2 regions of the Arthrobacter sp. P1_C12_2 genome follow, and region 1 is predicted to be linked to the other one. Evidence: predicted binding sites of a transcription regulator. Region 1 holds the regulator's gene; the other holds the start of a gene.
What was found. The regulator HrcA, encoded in region 1, represses chaperone genes, less so after heat shock. The targets are predictions, from matches to a motif close to TTNGCACTCGNNNNNNNCGAGTGCNAA.
Positions count from the first base shown of each region.

Region 2: a site for HrcA is predicted at 4,936-4,962, ahead of AC1DZQ_RS01470 (Hsp20/alpha crystallin family protein). Genes of this name have one in related genera too.

Region 1 is NZ_JBFUAF010000002.1:330,652-341,831, reverse strand. Features, by position in the region: gene hemW (radical SAM family heme chaperone HemW) at 1-528, shown strand, start outside; gene AC1DZQ_RS04315 (DUF4870 domain-containing protein) at 634-1,053, opposite strand; gene AC1DZQ_RS04310 (DUF3097 domain-containing protein) at 1,195-2,046, opposite strand; gene hrcA (heat-inducible transcriptional repressor HrcA) at 2,365-3,378, shown strand; gene dnaJ (molecular chaperone DnaJ) at 3,442-4,572, shown strand; gene AC1DZQ_RS04295 (16S rRNA (uracil(1498)-N(3))-methyltransferase) at 4,575-5,348, shown strand; gene AC1DZQ_RS04290 (GerMN domain-containing protein) at 5,434-6,360, opposite strand; gene AC1DZQ_RS04285 (SGNH/GDSL hydrolase family protein) at 6,892-7,692, opposite strand; gene AC1DZQ_RS04280 (aldo/keto reductase) at 8,070-8,357, opposite strand; gene AC1DZQ_RS04275 (helix-turn-helix domain-containing protein) at 8,331-8,633, shown strand; gene AC1DZQ_RS04270 (dihydrofolate reductase family protein) at 8,701-9,282, shown strand; gene AC1DZQ_RS04265 (GNAT family N-acetyltransferase) at 9,427-9,870, opposite strand; gene AC1DZQ_RS04260 (aminoglycoside phosphotransferase family protein) at 9,963-10,874, shown strand; gene AC1DZQ_RS04255 (NAD-dependent epimerase/dehydratase family protein) at 10,968-11,180, shown strand, end outside.
Region 2 is NZ_JBFUAF010000001.1:300,601-311,780, forward strand. Features, by position in the region: gene AC1DZQ_RS01440 (ABC transporter ATP-binding protein) at 1-44, shown strand, start outside; gene AC1DZQ_RS01445 (ATP-binding cassette domain-containing protein) at 41-991, shown strand; partial or broken gene AC1DZQ_RS01450 (PfkB family carbohydrate kinase) at 1,238-1,459, shown strand; gene AC1DZQ_RS01455 (glycoside hydrolase family 32 protein) at 1,561-3,066, shown strand; gene AC1DZQ_RS01460 (aldo/keto reductase family protein) at 3,138-4,136, shown strand; gene AC1DZQ_RS01465 (MerR family transcriptional regulator) at 4,603-4,905, opposite strand; gene AC1DZQ_RS01470 (Hsp20/alpha crystallin family protein) at 5,033-5,458, shown strand; gene AC1DZQ_RS01475 (hypothetical protein) at 5,532-5,909, shown strand; gene AC1DZQ_RS01480 (hypothetical protein) at 6,764-6,988, shown strand; gene AC1DZQ_RS01485 (UBP-type zinc finger domain-containing protein) at 7,695-8,042, opposite strand; partial or broken gene AC1DZQ_RS01490 (DUF5996 family protein) at 8,226-9,079, opposite strand; gene AC1DZQ_RS01495 (redoxin domain-containing protein) at 9,117-9,767, opposite strand; gene AC1DZQ_RS01500 (VOC family protein) at 10,056-10,556, shown strand; gene AC1DZQ_RS01505 (hypothetical protein) at 10,581-10,748, shown strand; gene AC1DZQ_RS01510 (dihydrolipoyl dehydrogenase family protein) at 10,745-11,180, shown strand, end outside.

The DNA.
Region 1 (11,180 bases):
ATCCGCCGCGGCGAAGTGCCGGAAATCGACGACGACGACCACGCCGCCAAATACGAACTCGCCGACGAACTGATTTCCGCGGCCGGGCTCGCCTGGTACGAGGTCAGCAACTGGTCCCGCACCCCGGAACAGGCCTGCCGGCACAACCTCGCCTACTGGCGGGGGGACGACTGGTGGGGCATCGGGCCCGGGGCTCACTCCCACGTCGGCGGCGTCCGCTGGTGGAACGTCAAGCACCCCACCGCCTACGCCAACCGCCTCGGCGCCGGCGTCTCACCCGCCGCCGGACGCGAAACGCTGGACACCGAAACCCGGAACGTGGAACGGGTCATGCTCGAGGCCCGGCTCAACTCCGGACTCGACATCCCGAGCCTCGGCGGCCTGGGGGACACCGGCAGGCACGCCATCGCGGGGCTGATTGCCGACGGCCTGGTGGACCCCGCGGCCGCTTTCAAGGGCCGGCTCATCCTCACGCTCAAAGGCCGGCTGCTGGCCGACGCCGTGGTCCGCAGGATCCTGCCGGACTAGGCCGCCGGCCACACAGCGGCCACCAACAGCCTGCCGCACAAACGAGAGAGCCGGCCGCTGCCCTTACGGGCGGCGGCCGGCTCTCTTTCTTGGGTCCGGGCGGGGCTATTTGATCCAGCGCAGGTTGAACTCGTAGCGGTGCGGCTGGCCGCGGTTGACGTGGATGCCTGCCGCCACCGAGAAGCACGTCACGGCGATCCAGATCACCGTGGCGAGCACGGCGAAGAGGTTGCCCACCACGGGAATGAAGACCAGCAGATTGCAGAGCACTGCGGCGATGGTCGGCGGCAGCGTGAAATTGAGGGCTTCCTTGGATTCCTGCGCCGTGAACGGGCCGCGGTCCTTGAAGATGAGGTAGATCAGCAGCGACGGTACGCAACCCAGGATGCCGCCAAAGTGCGCCAGCGTGGCCCACTGCCGGTCCTCGCCGGCCGTCAGCGGCAGCGCGTTTGCCGGAACGCCATGGTACGGGGCCTGACCATGGCCGGCCTGGTTGCCCGTGTGTTCGCGTGCGTTATCTGCCACGGTGTAGCCCTTCAGATTGCGATGATGCGTTGCTGCCTGGGTGATGCCTGGAATAGCCGGGACCGCACTGGGAGGGCGGCCGCAGATACAAGAATACTTGCTCGGGCCCGGAAATGGAGATCACGGGGCGGCCGCGGCGGGCTAGGGCACGGTGAGGAAGTCAATGACCTCTTCCACGCGGCCAAGCAGGGACGCCTCCAGATCCGCGTAGCTGCGGACAGCCCCCAGGAGTTTCTGCCAGCCGAGGCCGACGTCCTCCTTCGTGGAGTGGGGCCACCCGAAGGCCATCAGGATGCCGGTCTTCCAGTCCACGCCGCGGGGGATCACGGGCCACTGCTCAATCCCCAGGACCGCGGGCCGGATGGCCTGCCACACGTCCACGTACGGGTGGCCCACGATCAGGACGTTGCCGGCGGCGCCCGGTGAGGCCATGACGGCGTCGGCGATCCGCGACTCCTTGGAGTCGGCCACCAGGTGGTCTACGAGCACGCCGAGGCGCCGGCCCGGGCCCGGTCCGAACTCCGCCACGGCGGCCGCGAGGTCGTCAATGCCGTGCAGGGGTTCGACGACGATGCCCTCCACCCGGAGGTCATCGCCCCAGACCTTCTCCACCAGCTCGGCGTCGTGCTTGCCTTCAACCCAGATGCGGCTGGCTTTGGCCACCTGTGCGCGCTGCCCCGCCACCCGGACCGAGCCGGACGCCGTGCGGCCGGCACCGGCGGCCGGTGCCGCCTTCTTTGGGGCCGGAGGCATCAGTCGGATGGGCTGGCCCTCCAAAAGGAAGCCAAAGCCGAGGCGGAAGGACCGCGACTTGCCCCGCCGGTCCTCCAGCGCCACGACGTGCATGCCGCCGGACTTCTCCACTCGGGTCACGGCACCCACCCACCCGGACTGGACCTCCTCGAGGACCATCCCGCGTTCCACCGGGACTTCCGGCAACTGGGTCTTGGCGGGGGCGGACAGGTCCTGGGGTCCCCAGTTCTGGTACGACATCTCTACACGCTTACTTTGCACTCGGAATGTACGGCGGTCGGTGGAACTCTCCGGGGCCGGAACCCGGACCGCGACGGCGCGCAACGGCGGCGGCTGCCACGGTCCCGGCGCCGGCGTGACAGGAATCGCGTTCCCGTGGGCCACGCCTGGAGCGAATCCAATGCTAACAACGCGGCGACTCATATTAGACTGGTTAGCACTTAGGCATGTCGAGTGCTAACCCTTGTCCTGTTTCGGGCCGTCCGTGCACCACGGGTGGACGTGAACCGGACAAGGCGGGGCGGCACCGGCTGCGGGACAGTCGATTGGAGGTGGAGCGTGAGCGAACCGCGCAAACTCGAAGTGCTGCGCGCCATCGTGGAGGACTACGTCCATTCGCGTGAGCCCGTTGGTTCCAAAGCGCTCGTCGAGCGGCACCATCTCGGCGTCTCCAGTGCCACGATCCGAAATGACATGGCGGCGCTGGAAGACGAGGGTCTGATCACGGCACCGCATACGAGTGCGGGCCGGATCCCCACTGACAAGGGCTACCGGCTCTTCGTCGACCAGATCTCAGCGGTGAAGCCGTTGTCCCCCGCCGAGCGCCGGGCCATCCAGGCCCTGCTGGAAGGATCCGAGGACCTCGACGACATCCTTGACCGGACCGTGAGGCTCCTCTCGCACCTGACCAACCAGGTCGCCGTCGTGCAGTATCCGCTGCTCAGCCGCGCCCGGGTGCGGCACATAGAGTTCGTGCTGCTGGCCCCCCGGAAGGTGCTGATCGTCCTCATCGCGGACACCGGCAAAGTGGAGCAGCGCGTCATCGACGTCGGGCAGGATATACCCGACGACGCCCTGGCGGAGCTGCGTACCCGTTTCCTGTCGAGCCTGTCCGGAACCCCGCTGAGCCTGCTGCCCCAGCTGCTGCCCGCCGTCGTCGCCGCCGGCGCGCCGGCGCGCCGTGGCGCGGCGCAGGCGCTGGCCCGCGGCCTGGAAGCCCTGGCCACGAGCAGCCGCGAAGAGCGCATGGTTATGGCCGGCACGGCGAATCTGGCACGCTCCAATGTGGACTTCCCGCTTAGCATCGGCCCCGTGCTGGAGGCGCTCGAGGAACAGGTGGTCATGCTCCGCCTGCTCAGCGAAATGGCCGAAGACCCGCGCGGCGTGACCGTGAGCATCGGCCGGGAAAACCCCTACGACGGCCTCGCCGAGGCCTCAGTCGTGGCCACCGCCTATGGGCCGGACGCCACGGCCAAGGTCGGCGTCCTGGGACCCACCCGGATGGACTATCCCACCACCATGGCCGCCGTCCGCGCGGTGGCCCGTTACCTTTCGAGGATCCTGGGGCCTTGACAGGCCGGGACCTAACGCGACTTCTTGCCCCACAGGCAGTACAACAAGGAAGAGATACACACTTTGAGCAGCCACTATGACGTTCTTGGAGTCTCCCGCGACGCAACGGGGGAGGAGATCAAGAAGGCTTACCGGAAACTGGCCCGGACCCTGCACCCGGACGTGAACCCGGGAGAAGACGCCTCAGACCGGTTCAAGGCCGTCACGCACGCCTACGAGGTCCTCTCCGATCCGCAGAAGCGCCGGGTCTATGACACCACGGGCAACGAGAACGGCACCGACAACGGCTTCGGCGGCGGCAGCTACTCGGGCCAGGGCTTCGCCTTCCAGGACATTTTCGAGACGTTCTTCGGGGCAGGCGGCGGCCAGGGCGGCCCCGCGTCCCGTGTCCGCCGCGGCCAGGACGCGCTGATCAGCGTGCGGATTGACCTCCGCGACGCGGTGTTCGGCGTGAACAAGAAGCTGGAGGTCGACACGGCTGTGGTCTGCCCGACGTGCGAGGGCTCCTGCTGCCGCGAGGGCACCCACCCGGTGCGCTGCGACATCTGTGGCGGCAGCGGCCAGGTCCAGCGCGCTGTGCGCTCCATCCTGGGCCAGGTCATGACCTCGGCCCCCTGCGGATCCTGCGAGGGCTTCGGCACCGTCATCAAGGACCCCTGCAACGAGTGCAGCGGCCAGGGCCGGATCCGCAGCCGCCGCTCGCTGACCGTCAAGGTACCGGCCGGCGTTGCCACCGGCACCCGCATCCAGTTGTCCGGCCAGGGCGAGGCGGGACCCGCCGGCGGACCGGCCGGGGACCTGTACGTGGAAATCCGGGTCAACAACGACGCCACGTACGTCCGCGACGGCGACGATCTGCACGCGAGCCTCAACATCCCCATGACGGCCGCCGCGCTCGGCACCGAAATTTCCCTCGACACCTTCGACGGGCAGCAGGAGATCGACGTCAGGGCCGGCACCCAGTCGGGCGAGATCATCACCCTGCGCGGCCTCGGTGTCACCCATCTGCGCGGGCACGGGCGCGGTGATCTGAAGGTGCACCTGCAGGTTGAAACGCCGGGCAAGCTCGATGCCGCCCAGGAGGACCTGCTCCGCCAACTGGCCAAGCTGCGCGGCGAGCACTTCACGGCCGGAAAGCTCGCGGCCAGCGGCGGTGTCTTCGCTAAGCTCCGGGACCGGTTCGGTAACCTGTAGCGGTGAGTAACCCGGTCTTCTTCACCGCCCCAGGCACCCTGGACCAGCAGGTCCCCGGCTCCGCCTTCGTCCTGGAGGGCGCCGAGGCCCGCCACGCCGTCACCGTCAAGCGGATCGCGGTCGGCGAGGCCGTGGACATCGCCGACGGCGCCGGCAAGCGGCTGACCGGCACGGTGACCGCCGCCCTGCCCGGGGAACTGACCGTCGAGTGCCTCGACGTTGCTGCCGAGCCTCGGCCCGGGACCCGGCTGGTCCTGGTCCAAGCCCTCGCCAAGGGCGACCGCGACGAACTGGCAGCCGAGACGGCCACCGAGCTGGGCATCGACGCTGTCATTCCCTGGCAGGCGGAACGGTCCATTGTGCGGTGGAAGGCGGAACGGGCCGCGAAGGCGCACGCCAAGTGGCAGTCTGTGGTGACGGCAGCTGCCAAGCAGGCGCGCCGGGCCTGGATCCCGGAGGTCCGGGCGGCAGTCGACGGCGCCGGGCTGCAAGCGGCCGTGGCGGCCGCGGACCTCGCGGTCATCCTGCACGAAGACGCCGTCCGCCCGCTGCGGCTCGTCCTGGAAACCTGGCTGGAATCCGCGCAGCCCGGTGACGCCGGATCCCGTGAAGTGCTGCTGATCGTGGGTCCCGAAGGCGGCATCAGCCCGCGGGAAGTGACCCGGCTGTGCGACGCGGGGGCAGTCACTGCCCTCCTGGGGCACCACGTGCTGCGCTCGTCCACTGCGGGGCCCGCCGCTACCGTGCTGGCCAGCGACATCCTCGGCCGCTGGTGACCGGCGGCAGCCGTCGTCGCCAGTGACATGACGGTTATTCGACCGTGACGGCTATTTGACTGCGGAGCCTATTTGACCGGGAAGCCTATTTGACCGTGAAGCCGCGGGTGTCCTGGAATACTTCCTTGGCGCTGTCGGACGGGTCCACCTGGGACACCCGGACCTCGTAAGTGCCCGGGCCGAGGTTCGCGGACAAGGTGAACAACCCTGAATGGGCGGAGTCGGCCGAGGCCGTGGCGTTGCCGTTGAGATACGCGGTCTTGGCGTTGTCGCCGTCGCCGTCTACCTTGAGGATCGCCCAGCGCAGTTTCCCGCCCTGGACGGTGCTGCGGCCACTGATTTTGACCGAACCGTCGGCCACAGACGTACCTTCCTGCGGATCGATGATCCACACCGGTGCCACCATCCCGGCGCTGCGGGATGTCGGTTCGCCCAACCGGACATGGTTGAAGGCGACGTAGTCCGTGTGACCGTCAACCAGCACAACCACCTGGACCTGCTGTCCGGCATCGATGAGGCCGGCGCTGGCCGCGGCAGCTGTCGCCGTGTAGACGAGCTGCTGGATGGCGCGCTCGGCCATGGCTGCATCCACGTTGCTGTTGAAGGCATCAGCGGAGACATCCACCGTGATGACGTTCTTGCCGGAAATCGACGTCGCCAGCTTCTTCGGGTTTTGCCAGGGCGTGAAGAAATCCGGGTCCAGCGGCTTCTGCGACATCATTACCCGCAGGGCGCGGGTGACGGGATTGTCCTGATCCGGAACGTCACGGAACTCGCGGTAGAGAAACGCGTTGTCATTGCCCCGGCCGATCCAATACACCGGAGCCTTGTTCGACGTCTGGGCCGTCTCGAGCGGAGCGCTCGTGGTCGGGACGCCCGACGCCGGGATGGGAATGAGCTCTGACGGGCTGCTGGAGTTCGTAATGCCGCTCTGCGGCGTCGCTACGCAGCCGGACAGGAGGAGGGCGGCAGGCAGCGCCAGCGCCAGCGCGACGCGGCGGACGCGCCCCACCGATGGCTGCTGAACTCCACGCTTCCTGATGCCGCTGTCCCTTCGTGTTACGTCCCGCTTTCCGCGGCGATGATCTGTTTGCAGCAGTCGTAGACTCCTGGTGGCAGCCCCATCCCTCATCGGCCGGAGACCGGCCGGCGATCCCGGAACAACCGGATTCCAGCATGGCACACGGGCGCGGCGCGGCAGCCAGGTTTGGGCCACGGCGCCGGAAATGCAACGGGAACGATATGAGGCCGATACAAAGTTGATACCTAATTGGGTCCCGCGGGTGGCCCTCGGGCGGACGTGGTCCGGCGGTTTGCTCAGGCCTGCTGTGCCAGCAGCCCGATGGTGTACGGGCACAGCAGTCACAATCCCGCGATGAGCTCCTTGACTGGCCCCTCGTGTAGGGCCAGGTAAACGTCGTCTCGGATCTGATTGGCCTGTGGGTCTGTCAGAGTTCTGGCGAGGGGTCGCAGCACCAGGCGTATCAGTGCATTGGCCTGTCCATCGCAGATGCGCAACACTCGGCTCATGGCGGACTCAACCCTAGGAAGACGTTTCATGGGCTAAGCGTTGCGCCAGGGCGTCGGCGATCGCTGACATTCCCGCGCCGTTGGGGTGAAACGAGGAGCCGGTCTTCTCGAACGAGGGCTGGAAGCCGAATATCCAGGGCTCTGCCGATCCGAGGCCGTGGTCCACGCTCAGCTCCGAGGCTTGCAGCAACTCGGCGCCGGATCGCTCGGCTGCGATTTCGTAGCCGCGGACCAGGGCTTCCTGAATGCGCAAGAAGAGTGCCGTCTCGGCGGGGGAGAAAGGCCAACGCCCGGGCTGGTCCTGACCGTCAATCACGGTCAGGTAGTCCACCAGGACAACGCGAGCATGATTTGCACGGGCACGGACTTCATTCACGATCTTGACGAGTCCGTGCGCTACCGCGTCAATGCTCTGTTCGGTCGGCTCGGGAATGTCGTTTGAGAAGCCCTGGGAAAGCATGGTGACCATCGGGCTGTCCGGCTGGAATCGTGACCAAGCGGCGTAGAGCATGGATCCTGCGAACTGAAGGTCGTTTCCGCCGGCGGTCACGGTGACGAGGTCGGTGTCGGCTTGTACCCCGTCGATCTGCGGCGGGAACTCGACTCCGGCCATGGTCAGCTGTGGTGTGTCGAGGATGGTGGCAGTCGTCGCGCCGGAGACGGACAGGTCAACCAGGTCCGCGCCGAGGCGATGTGCCAACAGGTGGGCATAGTTGCGGGACGAGCGCATCGCGTTCGCGTCTTCGACAGGCTCGATCCCAGGACCAGCCGCGAACGAGCTACCCAGGCAGACAATCTTCCGATACCTACTCATCAACTGATCCTCTCAGAACGGCCGCAGCAACGCGGCCCATGTCGATCGCACGAGCGCCTCGCGTTTCTGTCCTCTACAAGAAAGTGCCCTAACTCTCTGCCTGCGCGCTCATCCCAAGATGCCAGATCGTAGAACCGCGCGGGGCGGCCGAATGCCTCTGCGAGTTACGCGCCGTGCGGGGGTTCGGTCGCACTGATCGCGGTCGAGGTGCGCAGCACCTCTCCGTAGGGTCCGCGCATCGCGGCGGATACAAGGCCGAGCCAGGTGTCGAGGTCAGACTCGTTCCATAGCAATGCGCCGTGGTGGGCTGAGTGCGGCAATCCCGCCGCCGAACTTGTTTGGTTCGACGGCGGGACGCGGTGCTGATCGTTATCGGATTAGAAGAACGTCGGTTCGCGCGGCGTGTAGGAAGCCTCCAGTGCGGATACTTCCTCCTCGCTGAGCGTCACCTCGAGGGCTGCGGCCGCATTTGCGAGGTGCTTCTCCTTCGTCGCCCCGATGATCGGGGTATCGACGACGGCGTTCTTCAACACCCAGGCCAGCGCGACGGTTGCCATGGCGATGCCCCGTTCGGCGGCGATGCGCTCCACGGCGTCGACGATCGCTTTGTCGGAGTCGAGGAGATCGGCAACCTGAGCGTGGCAGCCGGTGTCATCAGCACTCATCTGGCACAGCGGCTCAAGGAGCTCATCGGCGTCACGCCGAAGCGGCTGGCCCGCACCTACCGCTTCGCCGCCACCGTGTTCTCGATCAACCCCTCCGGACCGATCGACTGGGGTGACCTCGCCGGTGGCGCAGGCTACTTCGACCAGGCCCACTTCGGCCACGAGGTCCGGGCCTTCACCGGGCTCACGCCGACCCGGTACGTCGAAGTCAGACGGCGGTTCCTGCGCGAACATCCCGGCTACGCGCTGGACGGCTGGCCGCTGCCGGCCGATTGATTTCTTACAAGAGCGACAACTCACGACTTGCTAATGTGGGGGCCACCCCAGAGCAAAGGAGAGCCCCGTGGGCAAGGTGGTCATGTACAGCTCGGTGTCAGTAGACGGCTTCATCGCGGACGAGAACGACCAGCCCGGACCGCTGTTCGACTGGTTGCTCAGCGGTGACGTGCCGTTGGACGAGAGCGGCGAGTTGAAGGTGTCACAAACGTCCTACGACTACACCCGGCCGTACTGGGACCAGATCGGGGCGACTGTCGTCGGCCGCCACGTCTTCGACATGACGGACGGCTGGGGCGGGAAGCCTCCGGGCGGGGTCGACCACGTGGTCGTCGTGACGCACCGGCCGGAGCCCGAGGGCTGGGACCCCGAGGCGCCGTTTCACTTCGTCGACGGCGTCGAGGCAGCCGTGGCCAGGGCGCAGGAGCTTGCGGGTGACCGCATCGTCGAGGTCGCCGCCGGCGACGTCGGTGGCCAGGTGCTTGCCGCGGGCCTGGTCGACGAGGTGCGCATGGACGTCGTACCCGTCGTGTTCGGGTCCGGCAAGCGCTACTTCGGGTCGGTCGACGCACAGCATCTGTTGGAGGACCCCGACGTGGTGATTGAGGGCAACCGGGTGCTTCACCTGCGCTATCGGGTGCGCCGTTGAACGATCTGAGCGGGTACGCGAAGAAGCCCACTGCGAACGGTGACACAAGATCGGGCCTCCGGCTGCGGTTGCGCATCGCTGCCCCGGGACCGACGCGCCAGCCAACATCCAGCCAGCGATTACACCCTCAACTGTGAAGAGCCGTTAAAACTTGAGAATGTTCAATTCCGCGGCCGGCTCGAAACCAAGCCGTGCGTAAAAGTCGCGCGATTCGGCGGAGGGGGATAGCACCATCCGTACGGCATTGATGCTTTGCGAGAACTGGATCGATGCGTCGACGAGTCGGCCGCCGATTCCGGCGTTCCGGAACTCCGGAAGCACGTAGGCGTTGCCCAGATAGACCCACCGGGACGATTCCGTCCCTGGTTTGGGCATCCGCTCGAAAATCATCAGGTTGAGCATCCCGACCAGTTCGCCACCGTAGTCGGCCACAAAGAACCGTCGAGGACTGGCATCCATCCACTCTCTAAAGACGGCGTCGAAGGCCGGATCGTCCATGAGCGCGGGGTCCTGTTCCGCCGCCCAAGTGGCCCTTAGCGTCGCAAGGCCGGGCACATCGTCCGGGCGCCCTTCGCGAAGGATGAACATGGAAGTACCCTACTTTGGCGGTGCGTCTGCATCCCACCGAAGGTCCGAAGGGCGCCTTCGAGGGCGCGTCCAGAGTCGATTAGGTTGAACATATGTTGATCACCAAGCTGCACGACGCGGAGCCTGACATCGACACCAGCCAGGTCAGTCTCATGGTCGCGGATCAGTTTCCGGCGTGGGCCGGGCTGCCGCTGGAGCCGGTGGCATCAAGCGGGACGGACAACGTCATGCTCACCCTTGGTGACCGGCTCGTCGTTCGACTTCCCCGCACGGTCGCCGCGGTTCCCTCGCTCTCCAAGGAGTGGAAATACCCGCGCATGCTCGCTCCCCAATTGCCCGCCCCGGTACCAATTCCGCTTGCCCAGGGCGCACCCGGCCGGGGCTATGCGTGGCCGTGGACGGTGTCTGGCTGGCTGGCAGGCGAGAACCCTTCCCCGGGCCACGCCTATGGAACCGAATTCGCCATAGATCTTGCAGACTTCACCCGCGCGCTGCATGCTGCCGACGTCGGGAACGAGGCGCCCGCCGGGCCGCTGCGGTCCTACCGGGGCGGCCCGCTCGCTGCCAGGGACGCGCCGACCCGTTCCGCGATCGCCAGCTGCGAGGGCCTCCTGGACGTCCGGCTCCTGGCAGCGGCGTGGGACAAGGCCCGGCAAGTGAGCGAGGGGGAGGGGAAGCCGGTCTGGATTCATACGGACCTGCAACCCGGAAACCTTCTGACGGCCCACGCGCGGCTCGCCGGGGTTCTCGACTGGGGAGGCCTCGCCATTGGCGATCCGGCAGTCGACCTCATCGTCGCCTGGAACCTGCTCGAGGACGAGGGCCGCGCCGCATTTCGCGACGCCGTCGGCGTTGACCAGGCGACGTGGGAACGCGGCCGCGCCTGGGCCTTGTCGATTGGCATCATCGCCTATCCCTACTATGTCCACACCAACCCGCCGCTGGCCCGGGTTTCGAGGTACCAAATCGAGCAGGTGGTTGCCGACATCTCGCGGACGGAATAGAGCCGGGAACCCACGACGTGAGTTTCAGGGAAGGTACCCGATGTCGGTTGGGCATCACTTCAGCCCAAAGTTCCCGTCCGTTAGAGTCGAGCGATGAAACGTGCGGTGATCCTTGGCGGTACTGGTGTCCTCGGCCGCGCCATTGCTTGGCGGCTAACGAGTGCCGGCTGGGCCGTGGACGTGACGGGCCGGGACCGGTCGAAGATGCCGGCTGACCTGGCCGCTGCCGGGGCGCGATTTATCGCTGCCGACCGTCGTGACGATGCAGCCCTCGCGGGTGTGGTCGGGGTTGGTGCAGATCTGCTC
Region 2 (11,180 bases), on a different contig from region 1:
TCGTACCCGGATATGTCGTCCCCCGCGAAAGGTCACGCCGATGAGCCCCGCACACAGCACCTCATCCCTCCCAGGAACGGCGACCGAGCCACTGGTTCAGGTACGCAACCTGAGCAAGGACTATCAGCTTGGAAGTTTCCCGTTCCGTTCGACCGTACATGCGGTCAACGACGTCTCCTTCGACATCAACCGCGGCGAGATTGTGGCACTCGTCGGGGAATCCGGCAGCGGAAAGAGCACCATCGCCCGGATCCTCGCCCGCCTCGAGCAGCCCACAGGCGGCCAGCTCATCCTCGACGGACAAGACATATTTGCCACCGAACGCCGCCGGGCGTCGATGAAGTACCGCAGCAAGGTCCAAATGGTCTTCCAGGACCCCTTCGGATCCCTCAACCCGGCGCACCGCATCGAGCACTTCCTGACGCGTCCCCTGCAGCTTCACGGAGAAAACGACAGCCCGCAGGCCCTCAAACTCAAGCTGCGTGAACTAATGGCAACAGTCGGTCTGGGCGAACAGATGCTGGACCGATACCCCCATCAGCTGTCCGGCGGACAGCGGCAGCGCGTCGCCATCGCCAGAGCCCTGGCCGTGGAACCCGAAATCATACTGGCCGACGAACCCACCTCGATGCTCGACGTCTCGGTCCGCATCGGAATTCTCAATCTGATGCGCAAACTCCGCGATGAACGGGGCGTGTCCATGCTCTACATCACCCACGACCTCGCATCCGCACGCTACATCGCAGACACAACGATGGTGATGTGCGCCGGGGACCTGGTCGAGGGTGGCGAGAGCATTGAGCTGATGGCCGCCCCCCATCACCCTTACACACAATTGCTGCTCTCCGCCGTACCCGACGCCCGCAGAACCCAGACCGTTCGCCCACCGAAGAGGGACGCCACAGGGCGGAACGCTGCCCGGGGCACCGGCGAGCGGATCACCCTGAGCAAATCCCATTGGGCGCTGAAAGTGCCGGAATCCGCCCACTGACGGCCCCAAATCCGCCGTCCGAGAGGCCGCTTTACCCGCGGAATCAGACCCGCACAGCTCCATTGGCTGCCGAAAACCCAGAAAGAATCCCATGATGAACCCCTCTGCTGCACTGTCCGCCCTACCCGAGGTGGTCGTTGTCGGCGAAGCACTTATCGATGTGGTCCACACGGGGAACGGCGTCACCGAGCACCCGGGGGGCTCCCCCGCCAACGTGGCCTACGGACTCGCCCGTCTCGATGTTTCAGCGTCCCCTCCGTGGCAACCGTTGTCGCGGACACCATCGGGGCAGGAGATGCCTACATGGCGGCCCTCATCCTGGGGCTGCTGACCAGAGGAGGCGAGGGCCTGGCTCCGCCCGTTCTCGAACAGATCGCCCGCATGGCATCCATGGCAGCCGCCATTACGGTGGGCCGTCCAGGGGCGGACCTGCCCTTCTTGGCTGAAATGCAGGCCCTGGTCAGCTGACCACCACTTTCCGTCTCCAACACCGCGGCCAATCTGACGATCACCGTCAGATCCTGGCCCTTTCCTTGCCCCATTCCGAACCTGAAACGAGTGCACCTCCCATGACGGCCGTGACCACCACACACCCGGAAGCCTTCCGGCCCGCCCTGCATTACACGGCCCGAAACACCTGGCTCAATGATCCCAACGGACTGATCTACCATCAGGGCCTCTACCACCTCTACTACCAAAACAACCCGTTTGGAGACACCTGGGGAAACATGTCCTGGGGCCACGCCACGTCGGAGAACCTCACCGACTGGACCGAACAGCCTGTCGCGATTGCCTGCGACGAGCAGGAGGACATCTTCTCCGGCAGCATCGTGTTCGACAGCCAAAACTGCAGCGGGTTCGGCACCGAATCGGCGCCCCCGCTGGTGGCCATTTACACCAGCGCCTACAAGGAAGCCTCGCCGCTGCACGGCGTCCAGGCCCAGTCGCTGGCCTACAGTCTGGATGGCGGCTTCACCTGGAAAAAATACGCGGGCAATCCCGTGCTCAGTCGCAACTCGGCCAACTTCCGTGACCCCAAGGTTTTTCGCTATGACGGCGGGGCCGGCTCCTACTGGGTGATGGCGGCCGTCGAAGCCCACGACTACAAAGTAGTCCTCTACAAGTCCGATGACCTGAAAACCTGGGAACACCTTAGCGATTTCGGCCCCGTCAACGCCACAGGCGGAATCTGGGAATGCCCGGACTTGTTTGCTTTGCCGGTGGACGGCAATCCACTGGAGATGAAATGGGTTCTGACGGTGAATCTGAATCCCGGCGGCCCGAACGGCGGTTCAGCCGGGCAATACTTCACAGGAGACTTCGACGGCGTCCAATTCACCTCCGACTCCATCATCACCAGCGGGGAGCAGGACCCCGACCGCCTTCAGGAGTACAACTGGCTGGACTGGGGACGGGACTATTATGCCGCCGTCTCCTTCAGTGACGCCCCCGACGGCAGGCGGATCATGATCGGCTGGATGAACAACTGGGACTATGCCAATCAGATCCCGACTTCACCCTGGCGGAGCCCCATGTCTCTGCCCCGGGAACTCTCCCTGGCCACAGTTGGCGGCCGCACCAGATTAGTCCAGAACGTCGTAGAGGAAGCCGTATGCAGCGATCAGGAGCCGGCTGTTCAGGACGGCCCCGTCCATCTGGCCGGGGAAACACGCCCGATCCCAGCCGCCACGGGCACGGTTCAGCTCATTGAAGCCGAGTTCACGGCCGGGACGGCCGAAGAATTCGGCCTCGTCGTTCGCGGGAGCGGCACGGAAGGAACCCGAATCGGCATCAACCCCGCCCAGGGCCGCCTCATCCTCGACCGGACGGCCTCCGGTGACACCGGCTTCCACGGTGGATTCGCCTCCGTCGACACCGCCCCCATCAGCGCCCGGGACGGCCGATACAGCCTGAAGATCTACGTCGACCACTGCTCCGTCGAGGTCTTCGCCCAACACGGCGAACTGGTGCTTACGGACCTGATCTTCCCGGACGAAACAAGCACCCGAGTTTCCATCTACGCCCACGGCGGCTCCGCCACATTCGAGAGCCTGAGGATCACGCCCCTGGTATAGGCCGGCGTCCCACACGACGCAGCCGCACACCGCAATACGGCCGCAGCAAACCAGATATGAAAGGCACCAGCATGGAATACCGCAAACTTGGTTCATCCGGGATGTACATCAGCGAACTGGCCTACGGAAACTGGGTCACCCACGGTGAGCAGATCGACCAGGACGCCGCCACGGCCTGCGTCCGGCAGGCCCTGGATCTGGGCATCACCACTTTCGACACCGCCGACGCCTACGCCGGCACCCGGGCAGAAAACACGCTGGGTGAAGCGCTAGCCGGTGTGCGGCGCGAAAGCGTCGAGATCTTCACCAAGGTCTACTTCCCCACCGGCGAGGGCCGGAACGACCGCGGGCTGTCCCGCAAGCACATCATGGAATCCATCAACGGCTCCCTGAAGCGGCTGCAGACCGACTACGTGGACCTCTACCAGGCCCACCGCTACGACTACGAGACGCCGCTGGAAGAGACCATGCAGGCCTTCGCCGACGTCGTCAGGCAAGGAAAAGCCCTGTACATCGGCGTCTCCGAATGGACCGTGGACGAAATCCGCGCCGGCGCCGCCCTCGCCCGGGAACTGGGCATCCACCTCATCTCCAACCAGCCCCAGTACTCCCTGCTCTGGCGGGTCATCGAAAAAGAAGTCGTCCCCACCTGCGAGGAGCTGGGCCTGGGACAGATCTGCTGGTCACCCATGGCCCAGGGCGTCCTGACCGGAAAATACGTCCCCGGCCAAGAAGCCCCGGCAGCATCCCGCTTCACAGGCGGGAACGGCAAGCTCAAGTCAGACAACCGCTACCTGACCGACGACATCCTCACCCGAGTCCAGCAGCTCAAACCGCTCGCCGCGGACGCCGGCCTGTCCATGCCCGCACTCGCCGTCGCCTGGGTACTGCAAAACCCCAACGTCTCAGCAGCCATCGTCGGAGCCTCACGCCCGGACCAGCTCAAAGACACCGCAACCGCAGCCGGAGTGAAACTGGACCCCGCCCTGCTGGCACAGGTCGACCACATCCTGGACCCCGTCATTGAACGGGACCCCGCAAAAGTGGAGTCTTTCACAGCCCGCCCATGACCGCGCGGGTAGCAAATGGCGTGCGCGTCTGGGAGCACGTCATCGACGAGCGAGACGTAGAAGTTGAGCTTGCCAGCGTATTCGGGCTGGAACTTGCCGTCCTGAGCTCAACGACGACGTAGCCCGTTAACCGCACCAACAATGCAATTCACAGCTGATGCTCGGCACCGCTCCCCGTCAGGAACGGGGCATTTTGTGCAGACACTGTCTGCACAATCGTTCTGCTCAACTGTTCTGCCGGCCTGGCAAAGGTAACTGAGCCTGTCACTACCGGAGTCTGTGAGTCCGTCCTGCGGCCGATAGCGGATACTACGCCATGGACGGGCTGATCGTTACTGGTAATTACGCAACCTCTCCCCTGCCACGCATTGCTCGACGAAAGGCAGGTTATCGGCGTTACCGGAATCGGCCGGTAAGGGCCGCTTCGAAGCGCATAACTGAGCGCCCATTCGAGCGCTGACTCGGGTCAGGGTTTGCGCCGGGCGGCTTTGGCTGCCGCGAGTTCGCGTTCCAAGCGCTGGTTGGCAGCCTCGAGTTCAAGGACGGTGCGGATGCCGGCCAGGTTAAGACCGTCCTGCAGCAGGGTGCTGATTCGGCGCAGGGTCGCCAGGTCCTGTTCGCTGTACAGGCGGGTGCCGCCCAGTGTGCGGCCGGGCTCCAGCAGGCCCTTGCGCTCATACAGGCGCAGGTTCTGCTGCCCCATTCCCACAAGTTCGGCCGCCACGGAGATGGCATAGACCCCCGCGGCCCTGCCGGTTTTCGGCGCCATCGCATCCTCCAAAAAACTCCAAAATACCCTCTTGCACCAGTGTCGCACCGGTGCTATAAAAAATCTATGCCAGCCACCACAGATAATCTGGCTGGGTTAACGAACATATGTAAGGAGCGAGAAGACCATGCTGATGCGAACCGACCCTTTCCGTGAGCTCGACCGGCTCACCCAGCAGGTGCTCGGGACGACGGCCAGGCCCGCCGCGATGCCCATGGACGCCTGGCAGGACGGGGAAGAATTCATCGTCGCATTCGACCTGCCAGGGGTGGATGTCGACTCGGTGGACATCGACGTCGAACGCAATGTCCTGACGGTCAAGGCCGAACGCAAGAACCCGACGGGCGAGACGACGGAGCTGATCGCCTCCGAGCGTCCTTGCGGGGTCTTCAGCCGCCAGCTAATCCTCGGCGATGCCCTTGACGCCGAAGCGGTGAAGGCAGGCTATGACGCGGGGGTACTCACGCTGCGAATCCCGATGGCCGAAAAGGCAAAACCGCGCCGGATCCCGATCGAGATCGACAAAAACCAGCGCCAGGAAATCAACGCCTGACCCCCACTGATGGTCCCCGGTTCCTCGCGGACCGGGGGCCATCCCGCCACCCAGCCGGGGAAAGGGGCCCGAAATGAGCGCCTGGCGCCCGTACGACAGCCAGCTGCTGCCGGCATTCTACGAGCGGTTCGAACAACGCTGGGGAAAGGAAACCGCACCTTTTCTGGATCCCGAGGTGCATGAGCAGCCCCTGCCGCGGGCCCAGTGGATCAACCCGGACACCGGGGCTGCTCTCGCGGTGGTCCCCATCTGGACCGAGGACCCGCGGCACCGCTCCTTCGGAGTTTTTTATCTCCCTCCCGCCGGCGATATCTGGATGCTGCGGCCCGGAATCACTGCCTACACAGAGGGCGGCAAGGAAAGCACCCAGGAACAGCTCTCGCTCCGCAACGACGCCTTCAGGAAAGCCGTCAGCCACGCGAAGGAATTCATCTACGGCACCCAGCCCTAGGCCGCGTCCTGCACCGGGCACAAGGTCCCCCTGCACAACACCTCAAGGCCCGAGGCTCCGGTATGGAACGCACGATATCAACGGCGGCCGAAGCAGACGCGCCAGCCGAGAACAACGGTATGAAAGGAACTGAGATGACCTCCCCGCACTTTGACCGGTTCCTCAGCGAAGCTCTCGCCACTGAGCGCGAATCCGACGCCGGGCTGGGCAAAGACGAACTGTACGGCCTCTACACCAGCTGGTGCCTGATCAACCAAGACCAGCCACAGGCAGCCCGGTCCCTGTGGGCCGCGCTGAAGGAACGCCGGATCAACCCGGCTCACAACCGCCTGACAATGACCGGGCCGGCCGCTACCGACTACATCATCGCCAGCGCGCCCAATTCCCTGCCCTGTGGCATGTGGCGAGGTCCAACCTTCGTATGGGTATCGTCGAAATCTGGAACTCCATTAACAAGCGGGCATACCTGCAGAAGGCCCGAAAGTATGCACCCACACTCCGGATGCGTGATCTGGTCCCGAGGGAAGAAGGAATCAGGGCCCAGGCTGTTATGAGGGACGGGCGATTTGAGCACGACTTCCTCATTCGACAGACGGCGCGCACCGTTCATGTTGTAAACGCTCCCTCACCTGCAGCGACATCGGCAATGCCGATCGCGCGTCATATCGTCGACACAGTCGTTGCAGGCGCCGAGACTACGGCTATCCCGTCCGCTAGTTAGGCCATCGTTCGACGCGCCGGCGACAACCCTGACGCCACGATCGCTGCCAGTTGCATGAGGACACCCGTGAGGCCAACGGATTCGGTCAGAGCCTTGAGATTTCAACACCGACAGCGGGACAGGAGGAGGCAGCATGAAGATGCACCGCACCAAAGAATCACAATCCCTCCGAGGCACAACTGTCGACGTACGCCTTCAAGGTGAGCTGTACCGCCGAGGTCTTGTTGACGACGCGATGCCGGATGCCTCCGGCATCTGGTTTGCCGCCGAAGGCCATCACACACGCGAGTACATCGACAAAGCCATGGGATACAACATCTGGACAAGCCTCTACCCCCACCCCGGTGAGAGGAAGTGACAATGTTGTGCGCCCGTCCCGAGCGCGTACGACTACGCATAGGCGAACATTTCCACACCCCGCGATTTTGCTGGTCATCTCACCTCTGGTGTGAACTATCCAACGCTTCGAACGGCGTGTCGACCTTGATCCCCCTTAGCCGACCGCATCCCGGTCGGGCAGCTCCATGTCCGCCTGCGCGGTCCCGAACTCCTTAGTGGTTTCGCCCCGCAGGTGCCTCTGGTTCGTCCCAACGCTGATACCAGGTGTCCTTCGTTGGGAAGAGCTTGCTGTTCGGCCGGGGGTAGCTTGTCGTAGGTATAGGCGGCGACGGCCATGGGCGACGTGGACCGCCCGAGGCTGTACCGGACGCTCCGGTCGTTCTTGGTCCCGCAGATGAGGATGCCGATGTCTCCGGATTTCATCGTCTGAAACGGATATGGAAATCTCCCGGCTGGGTCATGGCGAAGGTCATGGCATCGCCACGAACTTCAGGGACATCCGGCACGAACAGGCCCGTTCATTGCCGATTCCCCAGCGTCGACACCACTGCAGTCAGAGACGCACCCGAGCAGCGCGCAAAAACTCCGAGCTGTGACACCGGCACCCTGAAAAGGGGTCAAGCCCGCACTACCAAATGTCCGGCCTCTGGTCACACCATCACGGAAGGTGATAACCCCGCCCCGGGCAGCCATCCAGACCTGAATGCCCGGCGGCCGGTCGGGTGTCAACGCAGCTGTTCCTGCCAGTCGCCGGGCACCCGTGAGGCCGGTCCAGGGACCGTCTGGTCCGCCGGATGATGTGCCGGGGGCGCCAGTTCCGGACCGTCAAAGTAGGTGGATTGGCGGTAGTCCCAGAACCAGTCCTCGCCCGGTTCGAAGCTGCAGATGACCGGGTGCCGCTTTGAGCGGGCGTGGGCTGTGGCGTGCTGGGAGGGTGAATTGTCGCAGCAGCCGATGTGGCCGCACTGGGCACATCGCCGCAGGTGAAGCCACCAGCCGCCGTCGGCTTCGCATTCAACGCAGCCGGTCCCGCTGGGCGGCACCGAAACATCGATGCCGGGGGTATCGCCCATGGCCGCCTCCTCGCTCGGGTGCGCGTGGAACAAGGCCAACTTTACGCCGGCCGGCCCGCCCCGGGGAGGGATGCGGTCGTACGGGTCACGGCCCAGGGGCTGCCGCAATCTGTCGGGATTCGTCTTGAGCGCGGCGCGGTCCCAGCGCCCGGCCTCCGCTGCGGCAAGGTACGTGGAATGCAGGAATTGCTGCACATGCTTGTCGGGGTCGGCCGCGCGGCGGACCGCCTCATAGGGCAGCAGATAGAGTCTTAAGTCATGGTCGTAGGCTGCATCGGCCGGTTCCACCGGGTATCCGGTGAACCCTGCCGGCTCCGGGTAGGCGTAGGCATAAAACGCGCCCTCGTCCCGCCGCCGGGCCAGAACCCGCAGCTGCTGACTTCGTTGGAGTAGGCCTCCTCCATGACCCAGTCGGCGCAGTTCGGGGACCCTCCCGGGTGTCTGGGCGCCGGCCGCCCGGAGAACCGCGTGCAGGCCAGATCCATTCCTCCCCAGAAGAAGTGCGCGGGGCTCACCTTGCCCGGGAAGTAGGACCTGAACGCATTGAGCAGGCGGTCGGCCTGGATCAGTTGGTGCCAGAACAGCCGGACGGCTTCGCTGTCATAAGAGGCGTGCTGATAGTCCTCGGCGAAGGGTATGGCCGGTTCCACCTCGTTCGGGACCGCACGGATGGGTGCCTGAATGCCGAGCCTGGCGAGGGTGTCAAACACCTCCGCATGGAACGCGGCCACGGACTTGGGTTCGAGGACGACGCTCCGGGCAGTCCCGTCGCTGGCGCGGACGTGCAATTGGTGGTCGCAGAAATCGAATTCGACGTCGAATGCCCCGCCCCCGCAGGGGATTTTCGACGTCGACAAACCGCGCGGTGTGACGTATGGCGTCACGTGCCACCAGTGGTTCAGCATTGGCGTGAGCGCCATGCGGATCTTGCCGACAATCTGCATCCACATGCGGACAGTGTCCCGGGTTTGAATCCAGTCTTCGATCCGGAGTTCGGGCCAGCCGTTGCCGGGGCCGGGTACTTCAGCCGCGTTCATCGCAGGTCCTTCCGTGCCGAATACCGGACATACGAGTTCAGTCCGGCCGCACCCGTTTGTTCCATCCGTGGAACGGTGCCCAGTTGCCCGCGTCCCAGGCGTCGCGGAGGCCCGGGGTGCTGAGGTCCCAGTCCGGCCGGATCTCGCTCATCACGGCGCGCAGGTCGTGGCGCAGGTCCTCGACGGAGGGGCGCCCCCAGAACCAGTAGCCGTTGTAGATGCTGTGGATGACCAGGCCGGGCTTGAGAACCAGGGTGTGGGGGATCATCGGATCGTGGTCCGGGTCGGTGTACTCCAGGATGTCCAGATCCTTCTGCACAATGCGGCCAGGATCCGAGAGGAATGGCCATTGCGCCCCCACTGACGCGCGGAATTCCTGGAGCACGTGGTGGTCATCGGTCGCGATTGTTGCCATCTGCGTGTAGGCGACAGCGACCTTCGGATAGAACGCTGCAAGCTCGAGATGTTGCTGATGCTCCTTCGGACAGTAGTGTCCGCGTGAAAGCGTCAGCACCAACGGGTCCTCGCCCTGCAACTCACTGAGCTTACGGGGAACGTTTTCGTGGTCAGGCAACTCGTAATCGGGAAAGATGCCGCCGGGTGCAATGTCGGAGCGCACGATTGGGCCGCCTTTCAGATAACGGTACGCAGCGATGGTCCCGGCCGTCGACGTCGTTGCCGGCGCCATGGTTCCGCCGCTCCTGCGGGCGAGCCTACGCCGAGGCCGGGAAGCCAGCAAGGGTGCCTGGAGTGGACGGTAATTTACCCTTGACTTTCGCTCTGGAGCGGACAAATGTGGGGTTCCGAGGGCAGCGTCCCCGGTCCGCAGACCGGCCGGGGGGCGACCAGGAAAAGCTTGCTGCGAACCTGGAGCGCGGCCCGGAGCGTCAGCATTTTGACCGGCGTTCGGCAGCGTTCCCGGGTCCACTAGTCTGGTGTCGCCCTGTTTTGGCGCGCCCGACCAAGGGAGGCCGGGATGAGTACCGTCGACGAAAGCAAACAAAGTACAACCGGCAGCCCGCCGGTGAAGCCCGGGGAGTTCAGGCTCGAGGTCATCGTCGTGCCGGTCTCCGACGTCGACCGGGCCAAGCAGTTCTACGAGTCCCTGGGCTGGCGGCTCGACGCCGACGCCGCCATCGAGGCCGGCTACCGGCTGATGCAGTTCACGCCCCCGGGGTCGGGCTGCTCGATCATCTTCGGCGAGGGCGTCACCTCGGCCCCGCCGGGGTCGGCCCAGGGCCTGCACCTGGCGGTCTATGACATCGACACGGCCCGGGCCGACCTCATCTCCCGCGGGGTCGAGGTCAGCTCGACATTCCACGACAGCACGGGCGTCTTCCATCACGCCGGGACCGAGGCACGCGTGGACGGCCCGGCTCCCGACCACCGGGACTACGGCTCGTTCGCGTCCTTCACCGACCCGGACGGCAACGGCTGGGTCCTCCAGGAAATCAAGACCCGGCTCCCGGGCCGCTGACGCCAACGCTGAAAGGAGACCCCGATGGCCACCGTTTACGAGTCCGTGGGCGAACTCGCGGACGCCCTCCGGCGCGCCGCGACTGCCCACGGCAAGCACGAGGAACTCACCGGCCAGGAAGACCCGAACTGGCCCGACTGGTACGCGCTCTACATGGTCCGCGAACACGCCGGGGAGGAGTTGCCGACATGAGCGACTACGACGTGATCGTGATCGGCGCCGGCTCACCGGGCGAACACTGCGCCGGCGAACTCGCCGAGGGCGGCCTGCGCGTGGCCGTCGTCGAGCGCGAGCTGGTCGGCGGTGAGTGCACCTACTGGGCGTGCATCCCGTCGAAAACCTTGCTGCGGCCCGGCGAGGCGGTCCATGCGGCACGCCAGGCTGCCGCCACTGCCGAAGTCGACATCGAGGCGGCCTTCGCCTGGCGCGACTTCATGGTTTCGGACTATTCCGACGCGGGGCAGGAGCGCTGGCTGGCCGATCACGGCATCGACCTGCTGCGCGGCACCGGCCGTCTCGCCGGTCGGGGCGTGGTCGAGGTTGACGGCGTGCGGCATACGGCCGACCACGTGGTCCTGGCCAACGGCGCCGATCCCGTCGTGCCGCCGGTCCCGGGCCTGCGCG